DNA from 4 places in the Streptomyces sp. NPDC001890 genome. Region 4 is predicted to be linked to each of the others. Evidence: riboswitches for the same ligand, from Rfam matches in the RefSeq annotation. Region 4 holds a riboswitch; each other region holds the start of a gene.

Region 1 (3,346 bases), on a different contig from region 4:
CATCCTCGCGCTCGTCTACATCAAGCGGGACGAGGAGAAGGTCGACAAGGGCGCCTTCGCGGCGGTGGGCGGGCTGACGCTCCTCAACATCTTCATCGCCACCCTCTGGGTCTGATCCCGCCGTACCGCACCGCGCCGCCCCGGGCACCGGGGCGGCGCGGCGTGCTCGGGCCCGCTACGCGGGCCGCACGCTGCCGTAGATCGGCATGTAGTAGATCGACTCCTCGCGCACGTTCGCCCCGGGCTTCGGCGCGTGGATCATCATCCCATCGCCCTTGTAGATGCCGACGTGGCTGATGTCGTCGTAGAAGAAGACGAGGTCCCCCGGCCGCAGGTCGGCCGTGGCGACCCGGGTGCCGATCTCGACCTGGTCCCACGTGGTGCGCGGGATGTCGACCCCCGCCGCCTTCCACGCGGCCTGGGTGAGCCCGGAGCAGTCGTACGACGACGGGCCCGTCGCGCCCCAGACGTACGGTTTGCCGATCTGGGCCCTGGCGAAGGCGAGGACCTGCTCCGCCTTGGTGGTGGCGCCGCTGTCCGAGCCGGTTCCGGATCCGGTGCCCGTCCCCGTACCGCTGCCGCTCCCCGCCTCCTTCGCCGCCTCCTCGGCCTTGCGGTCCGCCTCGGCCTTCGCGGCGGCCTGCTGCTTCGCCAGCTCCTGGGCCTTGCGCTCGGCCTCCGCCTCCTTCTTGCGCTCGATCTCCGCGAGCCGCGCCTTCTCCTCGGCGGTCAGCTTCGACAGCAGCGTGCGCGCCTCGCCCAGCTTCGTCTGGACGTCCTGCTTGCTGGTGCGCAGCGTGGCCTGCGTCGTCGTCAGCGTCTCCAGGCTCCGCACCGCCTCGGCGCGCTTCTTCGACGCCTTGGCCTGCTCCGCACGGAAGTCCGTGATCGCCTTCTGCTGCCGGCTGGTCATCCGGTCCATCAGCTGGCTCTGGTCGAAGTACGACTGCGGGTCGTCGGCCAGGAAGAACGTGGCGCTCGGCGCTATGGAACCGTTGCGGTACTGCGCGGCCGCGTAGGTGCCGAGCGTCCTGCGGGCCTCGTTCAGCTTGTCGGCGCGCTTGGCGACGTCGTCCAGCAGGGCGTCGACCTTGGCGTGCTGGGTGGCGGAGGCTTCCTTCGCCTGGTTGTACCGCTGGGTCGCGGTGCCCGCCTGCCGGTAGAGGTCGTCGACCTGCTTCTGGACGTCCTCGACGCTGGGCTTCGGGTCGGGCGCGGCCATCGCGCTCTGCGTGGAGAGCAGGGTCACGGACGCCAGGGCCGCCGTGGTGAGACCGACGGCCGGTGCGGTGGTGCGCACCCGGGTGCGCGGCTTGCGATGGGATGCCAAGGTCGGCATCTCCTTCCGTGGACCGCCTACCGGGTTAGCTGTCGGGTTCGGGCGGAACGGAAGGCTGCCCTACGGTCCGAGTGGGGGATAAGGACCGATTCACCCCGGTGCTGCGTATGGGTCCCCGGTTCCGAACTCCCGTGAGGCAGTCCGGATTCGGCGCAGGCGCCCGCTCGGCGTGGTTCGCCTCAAGGGGGTACGGGCCGCCCGGTCGAGCACGCTAGCCAACCCATGGTGCCGCTGGGAAGGTTGATGTTCGATATGCCCGATACATTTTCGTGACCTCGCCGCGACGGGCGGCGGAGGCCCGGAATTCCTCACGTGGAGTGGGTGGCCGATCCCGCTGTGTGTCCGCCGTGCTGTGTGCGGTTGGTCATGCGGCCTCCGGGTGTCGGTGGGGCGGCCTAGACTCGACAAGCGATGAGCAGCCTCTTTGACGACAGCTTCCTGGCCGGCCTCCAGCACTCGGAGGAAGAGCCCCCGCCGCCCCCCGAGGACTCCGCACCCGAAGCGGTGCCGGAGGACCTCTTCGCGGGCGTGTTCGACGGGCCCCCGCCGCCCAGGGACGCCTACTACCGCGACGGCGCGCACCGCCCCGTCATCGACTCGGCGGCGCTCCTCGACGGGCTGAACACCGAGCAGCGCGCCGCCGTCGTCCACGCGGGCTCCCCGCTGCTCATCGTCGCCGGGGCCGGCTCGGGCAAGACCCGGGTGCTGACCCACCGGATCGCCCACCTCCTCGCGGAGCGCGGGGTGCACCCCGGCCAGATCCTGGCGATCACCTTCACCAACAAGGCCGCCGGCGAGATGAAGGAGCGCGTCGAGCAGCTCGTCGGGCCGCGCGCCAACGCGATGTGGGTCATGACCTTCCACAGCGCGTGCGTACGCATCCTGCGCCGCGAGTCGAAGCGGCTCGGATTCACGTCGTCGTTCTCGATCTACGACGCCGCCGACTCCAAGCGGCTGATGGCCCTGGTCTGCCGCGATCTCGACCTGGACCCCAAGCGCTTCCCGCCGAAGTCGTTCACCGCCAAGGTCTCCAACCTGAAGAACGAGCTGATCGACGAGGAGACCTTCGCCGGCCAGGCCGCGGACGGCTTCGAGAAGACCCTCGCCCAGGCCTACGCGATGTACCAGTCCCGGCTGCGCGAGGCCAACGCGCTGGACTTCGACGACATCATCATGACGACGGTCCACCTGCTCCAGGCGTTCCCCGACGTCGCCGAGCACTACCGCCGCCGCTTCCGGCACGTCCTGGTCGACGAGTACCAGGACACCAACCACGCCCAGTACACCCTCGTACGCGAGCTGGTCGGCCCGGCGGGCGAGGGCGACGCCCCGGCCGAGCTGTGCGTCGTGGGTGACGCGGACCAGTCGATCTACGCCTTCCGCGGCGCGACCATCCGCAACATCCTCCAGTTCGAGGAGGACTACCCGAACGCGACGACGATCCTCCTGGAGCAGAACTACCGCTCCACGCAGACGATCCTGTCCGCCGCCAACGCGGTCATCGAGCGCAACGAGAGCCGCCGCCCCAAGAACCTCTGGACCAAGGCCGGCACGGGCGCCCGGATCACCGGCTACGTCGCCGACACCGAGCACGACGAGGCGCAGTTCGTCGCCGACGAGATCGACCGGCTCACCGACGCGGGCGACGCCAAGGCCGGTGACGTCGCGATCTTCTACCGTACGAACGCGCAGTCCCGCGTCTTCGAAGAGATTTTCATCCGCGTCGGCCTGCCCTACAAGGTCGTCGGCGGCGTGCGCTTCTACGAGCGCAAGGAGGTCCGGGACATCCTGGCCTACCTGCGCGTCCTCGCCAATCCGGAGGACACCGTCCCGCTGCGCCGCATCCTCAACGTGCCCAAGCGCGGCATCGGCGAGCGCGCCGAGGCCATGATCGACGCGCTGTCGATGCGCGAGAAGATCACCTTCCCGCAGGCGCTGCGCCGGGTCGACGAGGCGTACGGCATGGCGGCCCGGTCGGCCAACGCCGTCAAGCGGTTCAACACGCTG
Region 2 (3,346 bases), on a different contig from region 4:
TCGGCGGGCTGGCCGCCGCGATCGGGCTGCGGCTCATCGGCTGGGAGGTGACGGTCGTCGAACGCGCCCGCACCCTCGACGACGCGGGCGCGGGCATCTCCCTGCACGCCAACGGCATGCGCGCGCTGGACGCCCTCGGTGTCGGCGCGGCGGTGCGCGCGGCCGCGCGGCCGCAGTACACCGGTGGCACCCGCACCCCGGACGGCCGCCTGCTGGCGCGCATGGACGGTGCGGCACTGGAACGTGAGCTGGGGACCCCGATCATGGGCATCCCCCGGGCCGAGCTGCACCGGTTGCTGCGCGCCGCCCTGCCCCCCGAGTCCCTGGTCATCGGGTCCGAGGTGACGTCCGTCGACCGCTCCGACGCCTCGCGGGTGCGGCTGGCCGCCGGTGACACCCGGCTGGAGGCGGACCTGGTCGTGGCCGCAGACGGGATCAGCAGCCGGTTGCGCGGCCTGCTCTTCCCGGGGCACCCCGGTGCGGCGCACAGCGGGTCGACGGTGCTGCGCGCCATCACGGAGTCACCGGTCGACCTTCGTACCGACTTCGAGCTGACCTGGGGACCGGGGGCCGAGTTCGGTCACATCGCCTTCGCCGACGGCCGGGCCGAGTGGCACGCGGTGCTCAACGCGCCCGCCGGCGTGCGCCACCCGGACCCGCTGGCGGAGGTCCGCCGCCGGTTCGACGGCTGGCACGACCCCATTCCCGCCCTGCTGGCGGCGACCCGGCCCGAGGCCGTCCTGCACCATGACGTCCACGAGCTGGTCGTCCCGCTTCCCTCCTACGTGGCGGGCCGGGTGGCCCTGCTCGGCGATGCCGCGCACGCCATGACCCCGAACCTCGGCCAGGGGGCCTGCCAGGCGCTGGAGGACGCGGCGACACTGGCCGCCGCACTGTCCGGCGCAGCGACCGTCGAGTCGGCACTCGGCCGCTACGACGCGGAGCGCCGGCCCCGCAGCCAGTCGGTCGCACGGGCCGCGCGGCAGGCCGGCCGGATGGGTCAGCAGCTCTCCCACCCGGTGGCCGTCGCGCTGCGCAATACGGCGATGCGTCTCGCGCCGTCCCGTGTCACCGTCCGCGCGGTCCTCCGCCACGCCGACTGGACGCCCCCGGGGCCGGGCTGACCCCGGGGGCGGAGCCCCGGCCGTGCGGCGGTGGTGTCGCGTGCGTCAGTACGCCCCGAAGACGTTGTCGATGGAGCCGTACCTGGCGGCCGCGTAGTTGCACGCGGCCGTGATGTTGGCGACCGGGTCGTAGCTGTCCATCGAGGTCCCGGGCACGTGGTAGGCCCGGAACGTCGGATCGATGATCTGGAGGAGGCCCTTGGACGGCGTCCCGGCGGCGGCGTTCGAGTCCCAGTTGTTGATGGCCCGGGGGTTGCCGGACGACTCGCGCATGATGTTGCGGTGGATGCTGTCGTAGCTGCCCGGGATGTTGTGCTCGGCCATGACGGCCAGCGACTCCTTGATCCAGCCGTCCAGATCGTTGGTGTACGTCGCGGACTGCGCGGCCGGTGCGGCGGCGGACTGCACCGGAGCCGCCGAGGCGGTGTGGGCACCGAGCAGCGGCAGCAGGAGGGCGGCGGCGCCCGTGCCCACGGCTATGAAACCGCGGGTCAGCGGGGTGGACTTGCGACGACGGTACGTACCCGTTGCGGACATGGTGGATTCCTCTCCGTCGCCTGCGAGGTGAGCTGTCGGGTTCAGGCTGGAGATGCCTGGCCGCACACGAGCGCGGCTTCACCCCGAGCCGTTCCGGGTTCCGGACCGGCGGCTTACCTGGGTCCCCCGCTCCTGCCGTACATGAGTGGTCGGATTGCCGGACGGCGGCAGGATTCGGCGTTCCGTCCGGATTGACGGTGACCGTAGGCGAGGAAAGCCGAATGGGACAAGACCCCAATTTCCGAATGCAATTCACCCACAAGATCGATTAACGGGAATTTCGGTAATCCACCTCACACCGCACACCCCACTCCCCTTGTGCGGAACGGGAACCCATTCACGGGGCACGGCTCCCCACGGGCCGAACGTGACTCGCGCCACGAATTCACAAAAGCGGGCATTTCGCCCCGCGATCGCCGAGGCCGGGTGACATTGCCACACCTCCGCCCGGCCGTTACAGTTTTGATGTCCTGTTGTCTCCGATCGAGGTGGACGTTGCGCATCTGAGGTTCGCGAACATCACGCCGTACGGCTTCGCCCGTACGCCCGTCACGCCGTAGCAGTGCTTCGCGCTGCCCGTGACCCCGCGTGGATGCGACCTCGGTGCAGGAGCCGTCCCTCGATCTTCAGGACCGCCGCACCTCCTTCCGCTGCCCGGTCGCCGCGTGGTGCTCGCATACGAAGCCCCCCTTCACTGCGCTTGCGAATGCGAGGAACACCATGGCGACACCCACCACCCCCCACGCCTCCCTCACCTGCTCGGCCCTGGCCTTCCGGTGGCCGGACGGCACCACCGTCTTCGACGGGCTCTCGCTCAGCATCGGCCGGGGGCGCGTCGGGCTCGTCGGCACCAACGGCGCGGGCAAGTCCACCCTGCTGCGGCTGTTCACCGGTCGACTGCGCCCGTCCCAGGGATCGGTGAGCGTCGGCGGTACCCTCGCCCACCTCCCGCAGGACATCACCCTCGACACCACACTGCGGGTGGACCGGGCCCTGGGCATCGCCGAGCGGCGCGACGCGCTGCGCGCCATCGAGACCGGGGACGTCGACGACAAGCACTTCGAGACGATCGGCGACGACTGGGACATCGAGGAACGGGCCCTGGCGACACTGGGATCGCTCGGCCTCGGCGGCATCGAACTGGACCGCACCGTGGGGCAGTTGTCCGGAGGGGAGACCGTTCTGCTCCGGCTGGCCGCACTGCTGCTGGAGCGCCCCGACGTCCTGCTCCTGGACGAACCCACCAACAACCTCGACGCGTTCGCGCGCCGCAGCCTCTACGAAGCCGTCGACTCCTGGCGCTCGGGCGTGCTCGTCGTGGTCAGCCACGACCGGGAACTGCTGGAGCGCGTCGACCGCATCGCCGAGCTGCGCACCGGTTCGGTGAACTGGTACGGCGGCTGCTGGTCGGCGTACGAGGAGGCCGTGGCCGCCGAACAGGAGGCCGCAGGACGGATGTTGCGGGCCGCGGAGGCCGATGTGCGCCGCCAGAAGCGTGAACTGGAGGAGACCCGGGTGAAGCTGGCGCGGCGCCAGAAGAACGGCCGGAAGGCGGAGGCCGAGGGCGGCCTCCCGAAGATCCTGGCGGGCCGCCGGAAGCGAGCGGCGCAGGAGTCGGCGGGCAGGCTTCGCGGCGTCCACGAGGAGCGCCTCAGCGAGGCGCGCGAACGCCGGGAGGAGGCCGC
Region 3 (3,346 bases), on a different contig from region 4:
CCAGGCCAGCGCGACGGTCGCGATCTCCACACCGCGCTCCTGGGCGACCTTGTCCAGCGCTGCCAGGACCTTCTGCCCGCGCTCCGACTCCAGGTGCGCGCGGGCACCCTCCGCCCGCGCGCTCTCCACCGACGTGCCCGGACGGTACTTGCCGGTGAGGAATCCGGAGGCCAGGGCGAAGTACGGCACAGCGCCGAGCCCGGCGCGGGCCACCGTGTCCTGGAGCTCGCCCTCGTACGTGTCGCGGGAGACCAGGTTGTAGTGCGGCTGAAGGGCGACGTAACGGGCCAGCCCCTCGCGCTCCGAGAAGTCCAGGGACGCCTGGAGCCGCGCGGGGCCGATGTTGGAGGCGGCGATCTCGCGGACCTTGCCCTCCTTCACCAGCTGGTCCAGGGCGGTGATGATGTCCTCGACCGGCACGGTCTCGTCGTCGAAGTGCGTGTAATAGAGGTCGATGTACTCGGTGCCGAGCCGGCGCAGCGATTCCTCGGCCGCGGCCTTGATGTTGGCGGGCGCGAGCCCCTGGTACCGGGGGTGGGTACTGACCTTCGTGGCGACGACGATGTCGGAGCGGTTGCCGCGCGCGGCCAGCCACTTGCCGATGACGGTCTCGGACTCGCCGCCCTCGTTGCCCGGGACCCAGGCGGAGTACCCGTCGGCGGTGTCGATGAAGTTGCCGCCGGCCGCGGCGTACGCGTCCAGCACCGCGAACGACTGCGCCTCGTCGGCGGTCCAGCCGAAGACGTTGCCACCGAGAGCGAGCGGGAAGACCTGGAGGTCGGAAGGGCCCAGCTTACGAAGAGAAGTCATAAGTGGATCAACGGATTCCGGATGGCGCGCTATTCCGAATCACTCATGGCAGGCCGCCCACAAAAGACCGGCAGCCCTGACGTCGGGGGGTGAGCGTCAGGACTGCCGGGGTTCTCAGGGGTTGAGGCCCTTGCTGCGGAGCCAGGCCATCGGGTCGATGCCCGTGCCGTCGGCGGTGTGGACCTCCAGGTGGAGGTGGGGGCCCGTCACGTTGCCGGTCGCGCCGACCCGGCCGATGGTGTCACCGGTGGTGACCTTCTGGCCGACGCTGACGCCGATCGAGGACTGGTGGCAGTACCAGATCTCCGTACCGTCCTCCAGCTCCAGCACGGTGCGGTAGCCGTACGAGCCGGCCAGGCCCGCCGACTTGATCGTGCCGCCGTGGACGGCCTTGATCGGGGTGCCGGTCGGGGCGGCGAAGTCGAGGCCGGTGTGGTAGCCGGAGGACCACATCGAACCGGCCTGGCCGTAGGTCGAGGTGATCGTGTACGAGAAGGTCGGGATGGCGTAGCTGGCGGCGAGCTTGGCGAGCCGGGCGGCCTCCGCCTTCTTCCTGGCCTCCTCCTCCGCCTTCTTCTTCTCGGCGGCGGCCTTGGCCTGGGCCTCGTCCTGCTGCTTCTGGGCCTCGGCGGCCGCCTTCTCCGCGGCCCTCTTCTCCTCGGCCGCCTTGGCCTCGGCGTCGGCGGCGTCCTGCTGCTGCTCGGCCTGCTGGAGGATGCGGGCGCGGAGCGCCTCACCCGCGTCCGTCGTGCCCTGCTCCGCCTCGGCGGTGGTGATGCCGGCGGTGGTGAGCGGGGCGGCGGCGGCCGCGACCTCGGACTTGTCCGTCTCGGACTCGCCGGAGAACAGGGCGCCCACGCCGGGAAGGGACTTGGCGTCGGGGAGGTTGTCCGTGATGGCGTCGGGCATGGAGATGGAGACCGGCGGCTTGCTCTGCGCGGAGGCCATGCCACCCGCACCGACCGCCGCTATGACGCCGACACCCAGCACCGTGGAACTGCGGGCGAGCCCGTTGCGCTGCTTGGCGACGCGGTGCTTGCCGCGCACCGGGCGGACGGACTCCTCGGTGGGGTTCCACTCGTCCCAGCCACGGTCGGGCTCACTGGTGAACCCACCGGTGAAGTTGCCTTCGGGCCCGGTGCCGTAGTCGTGATCGAACCGGGACGGGGCCTCGGGGGCAGGCTTGTTGGACGCCACGGGGGCGCACTCCTTTCCTTCCTTCTCGCCTACCGGGTTAGCTGACGGGTTCGGAGCAGGAAGGTCTCCTACGGGCCCCTCTGCCTCTCACGAGACACAGGTGTCCGATTCACCCCATGTAGGTGGTTCCCCGGTTCCCTTGCGGAATTCGGCGCTCGCGCACGGCGCCGCCACTGATGACGGCTGGGACGACCGCGCTGCGTTATCGAACGTTAATAGACACCGGGGCCGTATTCCAAGCCGTTCCCACTGATCGTTCACTTCTTTGGCCTGGACTTTACGGGGCACAAGCGGGCGGAATCGGACGAGTTGACCGACCCTCAGCCACTACCCCGTTTCTGACGTTGCGTCAAACGTTATGCGGAGCGGTGCCTTTCAGTTACGCACGGTGGCATCACCCCATCACACCACCACCCCCGCCCACACCTCACGTCTCCTCACGTTTCCCGCACCCCCTCATTCCTCCGCCCACCCCTCACGTCTCCTCGGCACCGACGATCCGCACGGTCCTCCGCCGGTCCGGCTGCCCCTCGGCCGGGCGTGCGACCGCGAGCAACGCCATGTCGTCGGTCGTCTCGCCGCCCGTGTGCAGCCGCACGTCATCGGTCAGGGCGGACAGCAGCTCCTCGGGCCCCGGGAAGATCCGCCCGCGCAGCCGGGCCGCCGGATCGTAGAAGACCCCCTCGGCGTCCCGCGCCTCCGAGAGGCCGTCCGTGTAGAGGAGCAGAGTCGTCCCGGCCGGCAGCTCCCACTCGTCCGTGCACTCCGGCCACACCCCCAGCCCCATCCCGATCGGCAGCGCGGGCACGGAGGGCTTCAGCACCTCCAGCGCCCCGTCCGAATGCAGCAGGATCGGCTCGGGGTGCCCCCGGTTGACGATCCGCACCCGGGACAGCCCGTACGGGATCTCGGCCAGCACGGCGGTGATGAAGCCCTCCAGCACATCGAGCCCGCCCCGCCGCGCCTCCTCCCGCGCCAGCGCCCGCTCCAGCCGCCCCGCCACCCCCTCCAACGAGGATTCCTGCTCGGCCGCCTCGCGGAACGCCCCGATGACCACCGCCACCGTCTCGACGGCGTCGAGCCCCTTCCCCCGTACGTCACCGACCACCAGCCGCACCCCGTGCGGGGTGTCCGCCACGGCGAACAGGTCACCGCCGACGAACTCGTCCGCCTGAGCCGCCTCGTACCGCGCCGCGACATGCAGTCCGCCGATCCGGTCGGACGGCTTCGGCAGCACCGCGCGCATCGCCGTCTCCGCGATGTACCGCGCGGAGGCCAGCTGCTCGTTGCCGCGCCGCACGACCCCGTTGATCACCACCGCGAGGATCGAAACGGTGGC
Region 4 (3,346 bases):
GGGGACGAGCTGCGGATCGCCTTCACCGACTCCGTGCACCGGCTCGCCCTGACCCTGCACTACCGGATGCGGGACGACTTCGACGTCGTGGAGCGCTGGGCCACCGTCGCCCACGCCGGACCGGACGGCCCGCCGCTGGAACTGCTGCGCGCCGACGCGGCCGCGTGGTCGCTCCCGGCCCGTGACGGCTGGCGGCTGAGCCGGCTGCACGGGCGCTGGGCGGCGGAATCGCGGCTGGAGCGGGCGGAGCTGATCCATGGCGAGAGCGTCATCTCCAGCAGGCGGGGCCACACCGGCCACCAGTTCCTGCCCTGGGTCGCGCTGGACGCCGACGGCGCCGCGACCGAGGAGAACGGCGAGGTGTACGGCTGCGCGCTCGGCTGGTCCGGGTCGTGGCGGATCTGTGTGCAGCGGCTGCCCGACGGGCTCGTACAGATCACCGGAGGCGCCGGCTACGACGACTCCGGACTGCTGCGGCTGGCGCCGGGGGAGTCGTACACCACGCCCGTCTTCGCCGGTCTGTGGAGCGGGCAGGGGTTCGGCGGGACGAGCCGCGCCTGGCACGCCTGGCAGCTGGCCCATGTGATCCCGGACGCGGAGAACCTGCGGCCGGTGCTCTACAACTCCTGGGAGGCGACGGGCTTCGACATCTCGCTGGACCAGCAGCGGGCCCTCGCCGAGCGGGCCGCCGCGATGGGCGTCGAGCTGTTCGTCGTGGACGACGCGTGGTTCGGGCAGCGGACCAGCGACCGGGCCGGGCTCGGCGACTGGACGCCGAATCCGGACCGTTTTCCCGGCGGGCTGAAGCCGCTCGCCGACGAAGTGCACGGGCTCGGCATGCAGTTCGGTATCTGGGTCGAGCCGGAAATGGTCAATGCCGACAGCGATCTCCATCGCGCGCATCCCGACTGGGTGCAGCACTTCCCCGGGCGGGCGCGGACGGAGTACCGCAACCAGCTGGTGCTCAATCTGGCCCGCCCCGATGTGCAGGCATATCTCTGGGAACAGCTGGACACACTGCTCACCGAAACTCCCGTCGACTATGTGAAATGGGATTTCAACCGCTGCTTCACCGACGCGGGCTGGCCGGGCGAGGAGTACCCGCAGAAGCTCTGGATCGAGCATGTGGACGCCCTGTACGCACTGATCGACCGGCTCAGGGCCGCGCATCCCGCGGTCGCCTTCGAATCCTGCTCGGGCGGCGGGGGCCGGATCGACCTGGGGATCCTGTCCCGTACGGACCAGGTGTGGACCTCCGACAACACCGACCCGCTCGACCGTCTCGCCATCCAGGAGGGCTTCGGCCACCTCCACCCGGCCCGGGTGATGGCCGCCTGGGTCACCGACAGCCCGAACGACCAGCTCAACGGCAGGGTCAGCTCGCTGCGCTTCCGTTTCGTGAGCGCGATGGCCGGTGTGCTCGGGGTCGGCGGGGACCTTACCCGGTGGAGCGAGGCGGAGCTGGCGGAGGCGCGGACCTGGGTGGACCTCTACAAGGAGATCCGGCCGGTCGTGCAGCAGGGCGCGCTGTACCGGCTGCGTGAGCCGCGCGGCTCGCTGAGCGCGGTCCAGTACGTCCACGGGGACGACGCCGTGGTCCTGATGTGGCTGGAGGCGCAGCGGTACGGGGAGCGGCCCCCGGTCCTGCGGCTGCGCGGGCTCGACGCCTCGGCGACGTACACCTGCCTGGACACGGGGGAGGTGCACCACGGTTCGGCACTGCTGCACCAGGGGCTGCACACCGGACTCCGGGGTGATCTCGACGCCCGGGTGCTGAGGCTCCGCCGGGGATGATGGGCGGCATATGTCCGTAATGATGGGATTTGCCTGAACATGGCCTGCTTATAAGGGACATGGGGGGCGCCTCGTGAGCGGGATCATATCCGTGACGGTGTGTGGCGACGGGAGGGTCGGGTATTCCGTGCGCCGCGCGGAAAGCCAAGATCCTTAATCCACGGAGTGTGACCGGAATTCCGCGCCGAATTCCCGGGCGTGGATTCCGGTGTGGAACCCGTGGCTTGTTCTCGTCGTCCCGACTCGCTTACGGTCACCGTCAATCCGGTCGGACCGCCTAATCCTGCCGCCGTCCGGAATTCACATCCACTCATCGCGTGGCAGGAGCGGGGGAACCAGGTAAGCCGCCGACCGGAGAAATCCGGCCGGCTCGGGGTGAAGTCGCGCTCAGCGCGGCCGGGCATCTCCAGCCCGAACCCGACAGCTCACCTCGCAGGCGCCGGAGAGGAAACACGCCATGCCCATATCGGGTAAGCACCGTCGTCCGAAGATCAGCACCATCGCCCGTGGCGTCGCCGCGGTGAGCGCCGGCGGCGCCGTCGTCGCACTGCCGCTGCTCGGTGCCACCGGCGCCCAGGCCGCCCCGGCCGCCGCGCCGCAGTCGGCCGCCGTCGCGCACGCCGCCCCGGCCGCGCAGAAGCAGGCCGCCACCACGACGTACTCCGTCGTCTCCGGCGACTACCTGTCGAAGATCGCCGCCGAGCACCAGATCAAGGGCGGCTGGCAGAAGCTGTACCAGGACAACCGCGAGGTCGTCGGCGAGAACCCCGGTCTGATCTTCCCGGGCATGAAGCTGACCCTCGGCGCCAAGGCCGCCGGCCACACCGCGCCCACCGGCGCCGGCACCGCCTCGGCCCTCCCGTCGAAGGCGCCCTCGGTGACCGTCGAGAAGGCCGCCCCGGCCAAGCCCTCCACCGCCGCCCCGGAGTCCAAGGCCCCGGCCTCCGCCCCGGCCGCCACCCAGAGCACCGGCTCCGGTTACGTCCACCCGGTCCCCGGCAACCACACCACCAACTACCGCGCCTCCGGCTCCAACTGGTCCAGCGGCAGCCACAGCGGAATCGACTTCCCCGTCGCCGCCGGTACCAGCGTCAAGACCATCACCTCCGGAACCGTCGTCACCGCCGGCTGGGGCGGCGCGTACGGCAACCAGGTCGTCGTCAAGCACGCCGACGGCCACTACTCGCAGTACGGCCACCTGTCCTCGCTCTCCGTCTCGGCGGGTCAGACCGTGACCGTGGGCCAGCAGATCGGCCTCTCCGGTTCCACCGGCAACTCCACCGGCCCGCACCTGCACTTCGAGGTCCGCACGGGCCCGGCGTACGGCTCGGACATCGACCCGATCGCCTTCCTGGCCTCGCACGGCATCTACGTCTGAGCCGAACGGCCTGGCAGCTGAGCGACAGAGCATGACCTGAGCAACACGGAAGAGGCGGTGCGCGGCGGCGCACCGCCTCTTCTGCTTATTCCCCCTTTACCAAAAACTGACCGGGTGGTCTATCTCACCACCCGTCAACCCTTTATTACGGTCGCGTAGGTCACATTCGGCGGT

The links. A riboswitch is a leader RNA that binds a small molecule or an ion and turns the genes downstream of it on or off. The one in region 4 is predicted to bind cyclic di-AMP.
Region 1: it holds a riboswitch for cyclic di-AMP, as region 4 does, so the genes downstream of both, ACFYY1_RS07455 (NlpC/P60 family protein) here and ACFYY1_RS25755 (peptidoglycan DD-metalloendopeptidase family protein) in region 4, are expected to answer to the same signal.
Region 2: it holds a riboswitch for cyclic di-AMP, as region 4 does, so the genes downstream of both, ACFYY1_RS27565 (transglycosylase SLT domain-containing protein) here and ACFYY1_RS25755 (peptidoglycan DD-metalloendopeptidase family protein) in region 4, are expected to answer to the same signal.
Region 3: it holds a riboswitch for cyclic di-AMP, as region 4 does, so the genes downstream of both, ACFYY1_RS36655 (M23 family metallopeptidase) here and ACFYY1_RS25755 (peptidoglycan DD-metalloendopeptidase family protein) in region 4, are expected to answer to the same signal.

The regions. Positions count from the first base shown of each region.
Region 1 covers NZ_JBIATE010000002.1:287,598-290,943, forward strand. Annotated here, with positions in the region: gene ACFYY1_RS07450 (hypothetical protein) at 1-115, shown strand, start outside; gene ACFYY1_RS07455 (NlpC/P60 family protein) at 176-1,330, opposite strand; cyclic di-AMP (ydaO/yuaA leader) riboswitch at 1,338-1,502, opposite strand; gene pcrA (DNA helicase PcrA) at 1,751-3,346, shown strand, end outside.
Region 2 covers NZ_JBIATE010000013.1:190,792-194,137, reverse strand. Annotated here, with positions in the region: gene ACFYY1_RS27570 (FAD-dependent monooxygenase) at 1-1,124, shown strand, start outside; gene ACFYY1_RS27565 (transglycosylase SLT domain-containing protein) at 1,170-1,661, opposite strand; cyclic di-AMP (ydaO/yuaA leader) riboswitch at 1,666-1,851, opposite strand; gene ACFYY1_RS27560 (ABC-F family ATP-binding cassette domain-containing protein) at 2,382-3,346, shown strand, end outside.
Region 3 covers NZ_JBIATE010000028.1:55,581-58,926, reverse strand. Annotated here, with positions in the region: gene ACFYY1_RS36660 (aldo/keto reductase) at 1-810, opposite strand, end outside; gene ACFYY1_RS36655 (M23 family metallopeptidase) at 925-2,007, opposite strand; cyclic di-AMP (ydaO/yuaA leader) riboswitch at 2,019-2,171, opposite strand; gene ACFYY1_RS36650 (PP2C family protein-serine/threonine phosphatase) at 2,483-3,346, opposite strand, start outside.
Region 4 covers NZ_JBIATE010000012.1:5,727-9,072, forward strand. Annotated here, with positions in the region: gene ACFYY1_RS25750 (alpha-galactosidase) at 1-1,794, shown strand, start outside; cyclic di-AMP (ydaO/yuaA leader) riboswitch at 2,092-2,248, shown strand; gene ACFYY1_RS25755 (peptidoglycan DD-metalloendopeptidase family protein) at 2,252-3,172, shown strand.